DNA from 2 places in the Peribacillus frigoritolerans genome. Region 1 is predicted to be linked to the other one. Evidence: riboswitches for the same ligand, from Rfam matches in the RefSeq annotation. Region 1 holds a riboswitch; the other holds the start of a gene.
What was found. A riboswitch is a leader RNA that binds a small molecule or an ion and turns the genes downstream of it on or off. The one in region 1 is predicted to bind thiamine pyrophosphate.

Region 1 (4,959 bases):
ATCGTTTATCGACCATTCATGATGCCGATCAAATAATTGTCCTGGAAAAAGGGCAGGTTCATGAAAAAGGAACACATGAACAGTTATTGCAAAACGACGGCAGATACAAGCAGCTCCATGATTTGCAGTTCCCGCAACTAAAAGCCATATTAAATTCCTAGCAAGCAAAAATGCACAGAATGTCTTTCTGTGCATTTTTGCTTTCATTTGAAATCATAACTTTTCAAAACCCGATTCGCAATGAGCTGATACCCTTTTTCGTTCGGATGTAACTTATCACTGAAATACTCTGTTTTCTTTTTACCTTCAAAAAGATCATTCGTAGGAATGAATAACATCCTTTTGTCTTTATCCGCTATTCCCTTTATTGACTGGTTATAATCGCGAATGTGCTTTTCAAGTTTTTGATTTCCTTTAATCGGGTTATATAGTCCCACTACCAGAATATCCGCTTTATCGTTTGCCTTTATCAGTGTTGCCGTAATCTTTTTCAGATGGCTGATATACTCCCGTTTACCCTCATTGATTTTACGATCACTGATTTTCTCCAAGTCCCCGCCGTTACTATTGATCAAGTCATTCGTTCCGATATAAACGATGAAAGTATCGGCTTCATCAAGTTTCGTTTTAATGCGGTAATCATCAAGCTGTTTCATCACCCCATCCGTTTCCTGGCCTTTTATACCGTAATTCCAAAAACTCACCTTTTGTTCCGATTCCGGGTTATTCAATTCATCCTCCAGGCCTTCTATATATCCTTCCCCGTCCTTATCCCCTTTTCCATAGGTTAACGAATCTCCAAAAGCCATCACCCTTTGCACATCTTCCGACTCCGAGGCCTGAAACTCATATGCAGCAAAACATATAACCAGTACTATAATCAAAAAAACTGACAATTTTTTCATTTGGTTCTCCTCTGTCTTTTTACTAGAAGTATTTAATCCTTTACATACCCCAAAAACCTGCAGACGTAACATAAAAAAGGAATTGTCAGATAAAGAGTAAAGAGTGTATGATAATAAAAAACTTTCAATGGATTGAGTGTCATTTACCGTCCCTTAAACAAAAAACGGGATTACCCTTCATTCTGGAGATTGAATAAATGATAGTTAGGAGTTTAAATCATGGAAGAGCACATAGAGTTTAGAGAGGCAGAACTATCTGATCTACCCAGAATTGTTGAAATATATAATTCGACAATTGCTTCAAGAATGGTCACGGCGGATACGGAGCCTGTATCCGTTCAATCGAGGGTTAAATGGTTTGAGGAACATCATTCAGAAAGTAGACCGCTATATATCATTACTATAGAAGGGAAAACTGCTGGATGGATGAGCTTTCAATCCTTCTATGGCCGACCGGCATATAATTTCACTGCCGAAATCAGCATTTATATTGATGATTATTTCCGGGGAAAAGGAATCGGACAAATTTCGATTCAAAAGGCAATTGAATTGAGTCCAAAATTAGGTATTAAGACTATATTGGGTTTCATTTTCGCCCACAATATACCGAGCCTTAAGCTTTTTTCCAAATTCGGGTTTGAAGAATGGGCACATTTACCTCAAGTTGCCGAGCTGGATGGCATTGAGCGGGATTTGATCATTCTCGGTAAACGTGTCGATATTTAATATAATTCTTTAGAGCTATTGCCTTGAGCAGTAGCTTTTTCAAATTAATACAGGTCGAATTGGCTAATTTATGCTTTTTGGAGGGAAAAATATTCAGACTCTCTTTTACTTGCTAACGCATTTAATAGCGTATCCAATTCTTGACTGGCTTGAACAGTTAGCAGACTTGTTAAGCCGTAACTTGCTGCTAATTTGAACATTTCCTGTCTCTTTTCTTCAATTCTTTCTATAGTTACCTTACGGCAAGGCATTATATGCCACCTCCCATTTATTCAATTTTTTTACACTTTCATCATAATGAAACTACTAGTTAAAATCAACTATTTTCCAGAAATAAAATGTGTTATTTTATAGGTCAAATGTGACAAAACACCTACTTTATTCTTTAATTATGTATATTTTATGTCATTTTCTATTAAACCCAAAAAAGCATCCACTAGTGTAGACTGTGAATGCTTACATCATATACCTTATCCCAGAACCCAAAATATAGTCCATCGCTTACTATGTCATCCATTCAGAAGGTGACTCGTTATTAGGTCTATTTATAACTATCCTATATTCATCTTCGAGCACTTTTAATGGGGCATCATAAAGGTGCCTTTCATCAGAGGTTTTGTATACTCCATTGGCCAATAGCTCTTCAATGAGCTTTGCCTTCCTCTGTTCAATCCTCTTAAATAATTCTGCCATGTAAATGGCTCCTTTCCTAGTCATCCTAGAGCCTGCTTCTAGTTAGCTAACTTTATCAACTTGTTTGATTTTCACCAAATTATATATACCTTTTCTATTATGTCACTAAACGTTATTTCCAAAAATAAAAGCCCCTTCTAATTCAAGAAGAGGCTGACAGTGTCCGTACGGCTCTTCTTATCTTCCAAGCATATGCTTGTTGGATTTAGCACAGTTCCCAAAACGGGTCCGCTGCCGAGGTTTCTTTGGGCCAAGTCCCTCCACCTCTCTGGATAAGAATTCGATATATAAATGATGTAGAAATGATTCTATCCTAATAATCATCAAAAGTCAATTACCTGGTTCTCCCTTTTTTCCTGGACATAATGTGCTCTCTCTTCAAATACGGGTTGCATTTTCTTGTCTTTCTGATATGATGTCAGTAATTACATACAATTCACACCACTAGGGGAGTCTTTTTTAAGACTGAGATGGAAATAGTTCCGGACCCTTTGAACCTGAACCGGCTCATACCGGCGGAGGGAAGTGGATGATATCGTCCATTTACAGACTATATCCATCTACCCCGTTCCGTATTCAGGAACGGGGTTTTTCATTATCAACGGGAACCATTCTAAAGGAGGATGAACAATGGAGAATATTAAAACAGAAACATTCAGTGATAGACTTCATGCACGGGCAAAAGAGATTTGGAAAAGGAACCATTCACATCCCTTTGTCCAGGCAATTGGAAACGGCACGCTTCCTGAAAAGAAATTTGCCTATTACCTGAAGCAGGACTATATCTATCTCATGGATTATTCCAAGCTCTTTGCTTTAGGTGTCATCAAAGCTCATAACATCGAAACCATGGCAAAGTTTGCGAGCATTTTAAATGAAACCCTTCAAGTGGAAATGGATATCCATCGGCAATATGCTTCCGAATTCGGGATCAGTGCCAAGGAATTGGAAGAAACAGAACCTACTCCCACCACTCTAGCCTATACAGGTTACATGCTAAATACAGCTCAGCATGGGACTTTGGCAGACTTGATCGCCTGTCTCCTGCCCTGCGCTTGGGATTATTATGAAATCGGTTTGCTACTAAAAGAACAAAATGGAGCAGCATTGGAAAACAATCGCTACGCAGATTGGATAAGGTCCTATTCATCACCTGAATTCGGGGAAGCACACAAGTGGCTGATCGCATTGTTGGAAGAATTGACGGAAGGCATGCCAGAAAAGGAACTTCTTAGATTAGAAAAGCACTTTTTGGTTACTTCCCGATATGAATATTTATTCTGGGATATGGTTCAAAATGAGCAGGATTGGCCGCTGTAGGTCGCAGACATGATGATGAATCCCATCAAGAAACTGACGTTAACTGCCATGATCACGGCTATAACGACGCTGACCAGTTCATTTATTTTCATCCCTGCAGGATTTGCAAAGGTCTTTCCTATTCAGCATCTGGCAAATGTCCTCACGGCCGTTCTATTGGGGCCTGCTTATGCTGTGACACAAGCTTTCTTAGTTTCCATCATTAGAAACATGTCTGGTACCGGTTCAATATTCGCCTTTCCCGGCAGCATGATCGGTGCACTTTTGGCTGCCATCCTTTATCGAAAAACACAAAGCTTAAAATTCGCTTGTTTAGGTGAAGTAATCGGGACCGGCATTCTCGGTTCCCTGGCCTGTTATCCACTTGCCATCCTCCTAATAGGAGAAAAAGCGGCTCTTTTTGGTTTTTTACCGGCTTTTATGCTCAGTTCATTCGCAGGTGCGATTTTAGCTTTCATATTACTTAAAATACTTCTAAAAAATAATTATATGAAGGGGTTTTTTTATGAAAACAGCATTAACCATCGCCGGCTCTGATTCAGGGGGCGGTGCTGGAATACAAGCGGATTTAAAAACATTTTCTGCACATGGGGTCTTTGGAATGTCTGCAATAACAGCCGTAACCGCACAAAATACAATGGAAGTCCGTTCAGTACAGCCAATTGAAACAGCTATCATATCGGACCAAATTGCAGCTATCTTTGAAGATATTCCTGTCGATGCAGTAAAAATAGGCATGCTTGGATCAAAAGAAATCGTGGAAACAGTCGCTGCGTCCCTTAAAACCTTCATGCCTGCCATCGTTATCCTTGACCCTGTCATGATTTCCAAAAGCGGCCACCATTTGCTCGACGAAAAGGCTGTCTCCGCCTTAAAAATGGATTTGCTTCCGCTTGCAACACTTGTAACACCAAATGTACCGGAAGCGGAAGTACTTACTGGCTTGTCGATTCGGACGAAACAAGATTTCTACAGGGCATGCATTTCAATACAAGAAATGGGTCCCAAAGCCGTTTTACTTAAAGGGGGCCATGCAGCGGGAAATCCAAATGATCTTTTTTATGATGGAACTGACTTCCACTGGATCAAGGGAGAGCGCATACATACAAAAAACACTCATGGTACGGGCTGTACCCTATCATCCGCCATTACATCAAACCTGGCTAATGGACTGCCATTGCAAGAGTCGATTGAACAGGCCAAGACTTATATTTCTGAAGCGATACGCAATAGTTTTTCAATCGGTAAAGGTCATGGACCTGTCCATCATTTTCATTCATATTCAAAAAAAAGAACGGAGTGACTTAATATGAAG
Region 2 (4,959 bases), 880 kb from region 1:
CTCTTTCATTTCATTTTTATATAGTGAAAGAATGGTGTCTCTTGGACCATCAGCTATGATTTGACCGTCATCGTTAAAAAGCACGATTCGTTCGATGAATTCTAAAACATGGTCAATTTTATGCTCGACGATAATAACCGTTTTGTCTCGTCCGACTTCCTTCAACAATTCCCAGATTTCTTTCGTTCCTTCCGGATCAAGCATGGCGGTTGGTTCATCTAAAAATATCACGTCTGGTTCAAGGGCCAATACTGAAGCGATTGCCAGACGCTGTTTCATCCCGCCTGATAATGTTCCAATACTTGTATGGCCCAGGTTCAATCCTACTTTACGGAAATGATTTTGAATCTTCTCTTTCATTTCTTCTTTAGGGACGGAAAGATTCTCAAGGACGAAGGCAATTTCCTCATCGGCAAATGGCATGCAAAACTGACTATCAGGGTCTTGAAAAACATATCCCCATGAAGAAGGGCATTTCAATTTCTCCGTTTTCATCGGTACTTCGATAGAATTTGGAATCAATCCGCTTAACACTTGTAAAAGAGTCGACTTACCACATCCTGATGGTCCCAACAATAGCACTTTTTCTCCTTGATCAAACGATAGTGATAGGTCCTTGAATATTAAAGATTCATCACCGGGAAATTTCATTCTTAACTTTTCAACAAAAACGATTGGTTCCATGGCCCTCAACCTCTACTTTTGATCCAGTTCTGCATAATCTTTATTTGAAACCGGACGCACAAGATTAGTTACACCTGTTGCTTCCAGGACTTTAACTAGATAATAAGCAGTCACACCTGCAAAGAATATGGAACCCAAAAACCTCGCTATCATGAATAACGATAGATTCCAAGTAGAAAGCGCACCTATTTCCCCGTATGCAAAATCCATGATAACTGATGCCAGGCAGGAAGCTATCGCAGCTAAAACGGCCACCGGCATATTGAATTTTTTATATTTGAACGCCCTGAACACCAGTTCCGCGAACAAACCTTGTACCACCCCATATAACAGCACGGTCAGCCCCCATGGTGAACCAAGAAAGAACTCCCCGGAAGCTGCTGCTATCTCCGCCAAAAGTGCCACACCCGGTTTCCGTAAAATTAAAAAGGCGACGGGGCCAGCTATAAACCACATTCCATAAATAAGTTGATCCAAATGTAACCCGAATGGTTTAACGGAATAATAGATCGAACCCCAAAGGATATAAACGATTCCAAATGCTACCGCAATTACGATCGTGACCAATATGTCCGTTAATTTCAATCCTTTTTTCATTGTTTCATTCCCCTTTATACTTCTAGTGTTTCCTTATGCACAGGCCATGTCTCTAAACGATAAGCCATTTCCCAAAATGAGTATTCATATTGGCTGCTGAGGATAAAATGCTCTTTCATTCTTTCCTTATCTTCGTCTGTCACTTTTTCAGCAATCTCATCAAGCCTCGCAATTTGCTCTTCCACCAAAGTGCGGAACCACTCCCCTCCGTAAGCCGCTATCCATTCTTGATAAATCGGCTCTTCCGGCATGCACCCTTGCAGTCTTTCACCTATTTCATAATACAGCCAGTAACACGGCAAGATAGCTGCAATAACATCCCCTAAATGTCCCGAATATGCCGCACGATACATATGGGAGGTATAAGCATAAGCAGTCGGGGCAGGTTTGAAATTATCCCGTTCTTCTTTTGTGATGCCTAATCTCTCAGAAAAATTCTCATGAAGCTTCAACTCCGCTTCATATGTTCCTTGTGCATGGCCCGCAAGCCTGCTTGTTGTATGTAAATCCGTAGCTTTGACTGCCCCTAAAGCTTGAACTCTAGCAAAATGAGATAAATAATAGGAATCTTGCATGACATAAAAACGGAAACACTCCAATGGCAATGTGCCATCTCCTATTCCTGCAACAAACGGGTGATTAAAACTAGCTTCCCAAATATGATCAGCTTCCTGACGAATTTCCTCTGAAAACTTCATGTCCATTACCTCCAAATTATATTTTTCAAGAAATGTTACGGAAAAAAACCTTTTATCACCCCTTTTTTTGCAAACAAAAAACCACTTTCTTAAACGTAAAGAAAGTGGTTGTACTTGAAATAATACAGAAACGTATTGTTCCAGACCCCACTTCCCTACGCTGGTATAAACCAGATCAGGTTCTAAGGGTCTTAAAGTCATACTTTAATCTCAGCTTCTGCGGTAAAAATCAACTTTCACCTATAAAGCACCCCTAGTGGTACAAATTGTATATTAAATTTCATTTGCCTTTATATTAACACGATAAATCCAATTGTCAAACGTATTACGGAAAGTTTTCAACTTAATGATTTAGGGTTACTAACCTTTCAATCTTGCATAACCCCCATTTACCCAGCAGTTTAACGGCACTTTAATCAATGGGTTTCGCTACGTAATTCACTCGTGAGTTTGGCCGTTTTACTCGTGAAATTGATGTTTACATGGGATTTCTGCTGCTTTACTAATGAGTTTAGCTGCTTTAATCGTGAGTTTGGCCGTTTTACTAATGAGCTTAGCTGCTTTAATCGTGAGTTTGGCCGTTTTACTCGTGAATTTAGCTGTTTTACTCGTGAGTTTGGCCTGTTTACTCGTGAATTTAGCTGGTTTACTCGTGAATTCTCCAACTTTACTCGTGAAATCTTTTATTCTCTAAAAATAGCCTATATGGCAGGGAACAGTTGCATGACTGTCCGCTGACATATAGGCCATCTACTAGAGAACAATATTATACATTCGATGTAGCTTTTAGTTTTATATTTTCCTCAAGCTGCAGTTTATCATAGCTGCCATACCTCTCTTTCACAACGAGTAACGCCAAGGCAGCCATTATGCTCGGAACCGTGAAGGCCATGAATGCATTTTGTGGTGAATAGTTAGCAGCGAGCAGTAATCCTATTAATGTTGGGGCAACAATCGCTCCAATTCTACCAAAAGCCAAGGCCCAACCTATCCCGGTGGACCTTATCTCCCGCGGATAATACTCGGATATATACGTATTGGCCAAATTCATCGTGCCGACTGTACTGGCCCCTCCAAAAGCGATCAGAATATATAATGCTGCTGCATTTGAGGTCAAACCTAATATAACAAAACAGACCGTACCCATGGCACAGAGGGATAAAAGTACTCTTCTATGGCCTATTTTCCCAACTAAATACCCTCCAATTATCGATCCGCCAATTTGTCCTATTCCCGATATAAGATTGAAAGATAAACTGGATGAAAGGCCGTATCCGGACTGCTGCATGATTTTGGGTAACCATGTATTGAGTCCGTATACCATAAGTAAACAATTAAAGGCAGCTACCCAAAACGCAAATGTGCTAAGAGTGCGCTTATTTTCAAAGAGTTTCTTGACTGGAAAGCCCTTTGCCCTTTCTTGGACTTTGGCAAACTCATAATCGTCCGACTCTTTATAGTCGCCGTCTGGATCAATGCGATTCAGGATTCCAGCAAGCTTTTCTCCTTGTTTTCGAATAACATAATAGGAAAGCGATTCAGGAAATTGCTTCATGAAGAATGGCAGTGCCAGCAAGGGAAGCGCCCCTATCCAATACAAAACCCTCCAACTCATTTGTTCCATCACATACATTCCAATTAAAGAAGCGAGTATGCTTCCGATAGAATAACCGCAGTACATAGCGGTTACAATGAGAACCTTATTCTTTTTGGGTGAGTATTCCGCCATTAGGGAGATGACGTTTGGCATTAATCCTCCCATTCCCAAGGCCGCTATAAATCGCATAACCGAGAAAAAGGCAGGATCCGGGGCAAAACTTGAAAGTAATGTAAAAACACTGAATAGACATATACAGATGGCAAGCACTTTTTTTCTCCCTATTTTATCCGCAAGAGGTGCAAAAATGAGTGCTCCCACCATCATACCGAACAATGAGTAACTTGCAATTCCGCCAGCTTCGACTGGCGTCAAGTTCCATTCCTCCATCATCAAAGGCAAACCTACTCCGTACATGGCTATATCAAATCCATCAAAGGTAATTGCGAACAAACACCACATGAAGACCATTATATGAAAACGGCCAAATCTACTATTACCTACCACTTCCGAAGCATTGACCTCACGCAATATATTCCCTCCTCTTTGCCATATTTCACGCTATAACATGTAATGTCAGTTTCCCTAGTTCACCGTAATCTGCTATTATTTCATCGCTTGCCTGTATCGATACGGCATCTGTAATTCCGCCTACTAAAACAATCATTCCAGCCTGGATGGAAAGTCCTTCCCGGTTAATCATTTTTACAAGCTCCACAATCGAATGAATCGGGTGATCGAGCACAGCTTCACCGCGACCCCTCTTTTGCATTTCACCATTTTGATAAAGCGTAACTTCTGCTTGAGCCCAGTCCGTGTGATACGGTGAATAAGCTTGATTGCTAAGCAGGATTTTGGCTGAGGATGCGTTATCCGCTACTACATCGGTAAGTGTAAAAGAAAAGTTTTTATAACGGCTGTCAATAACTTCAAGAGCAAGAAATACACATTCTACAGCCGGCCAGACATCTTTCGCCGTTATATTTGCACCTTTCAGTTCGTCCTTGAACAAAAAAGCAAATTCAGGTTCCACTCTCGGATGAATGAGTTCCCCAACTTTTAATACTGGTTTAGTTAGTTCCATGTCAGATGTCAACCTGCCATAGATTGCTTCCTCTACCCCTACTTGCTGTTGTTTGGCTTTGCTCGTCAAGCCCATCTTCCATCCGATCAATCTGTTATCACCAGTAAGTGTCTCATTAATGCTCAACTTCTGAATTTCATACGCTTGATTTACTGTTAGTTCAGGATTGTATAATGTAAGCTTATCCATTTCAAGACCATTTTTTTGCGATTCGGCTACCCGTTTTGCCAGTTGATCTAGTTTCATCTTAAAGTCCCTTCTTTCTGAAATGCCATTTGCTCAGCTACTTCAATTATGGT

Region 2: linked by a shared signal. The riboswitch ahead of tenA (thiaminase II) and the one ahead of tenA (thiaminase II) in region 1 are both predicted to bind thiamine pyrophosphate.

What each region holds. Positions count from the first base shown of each region.
Region 1 is NZ_CP158190.1:1,518,954-1,523,912, reverse strand. It holds gene ABOA58_RS07555 (ABC transporter ATP-binding protein) at 1-161, shown strand, start outside; gene ABOA58_RS07550 (GDSL-type esterase/lipase family protein) at 204-905, opposite strand; gene ABOA58_RS07545 (GNAT family N-acetyltransferase) at 1,125-1,631, shown strand; gene ABOA58_RS07540 (aspartyl-phosphate phosphatase Spo0E family protein) at 1,700-1,882, opposite strand; gene ABOA58_RS07535 (Fur-regulated basic protein FbpA) at 2,136-2,324, opposite strand; SAM riboswitch class I at 2,499-2,603, opposite strand; TPP riboswitch at 2,761-2,865, shown strand; gene tenA (thiaminase II) at 2,955-3,644, shown strand; gene thiW (energy coupling factor transporter S component ThiW) at 3,660-4,181, shown strand; gene thiD (bifunctional hydroxymethylpyrimidine kinase/phosphomethylpyrimidine kinase) at 4,150-4,947, shown strand; gene thiM (hydroxyethylthiazole kinase) at 4,954-4,959, shown strand, end outside.
Region 2 is NZ_CP158190.1:2,397,372-2,402,330, reverse strand. It holds gene ABOA58_RS11790 (ABC transporter ATP-binding protein) at 1-684, opposite strand, end outside; gene ABOA58_RS11785 (ECF transporter S component) at 697-1,281, opposite strand; gene tenA (thiaminase II) at 1,296-1,979, opposite strand; TPP riboswitch at 2,115-2,244, opposite strand; gene ABOA58_RS11775 (hypothetical protein) at 2,485-2,673, shown strand; gene ABOA58_RS11770 (MFS transporter) at 2,746-4,107, opposite strand; gene ABOA58_RS11765 (2-keto-4-pentenoate hydratase) at 4,133-4,906, opposite strand; gene dmpG (4-hydroxy-2-oxovalerate aldolase) at 4,903-4,959, opposite strand, start outside.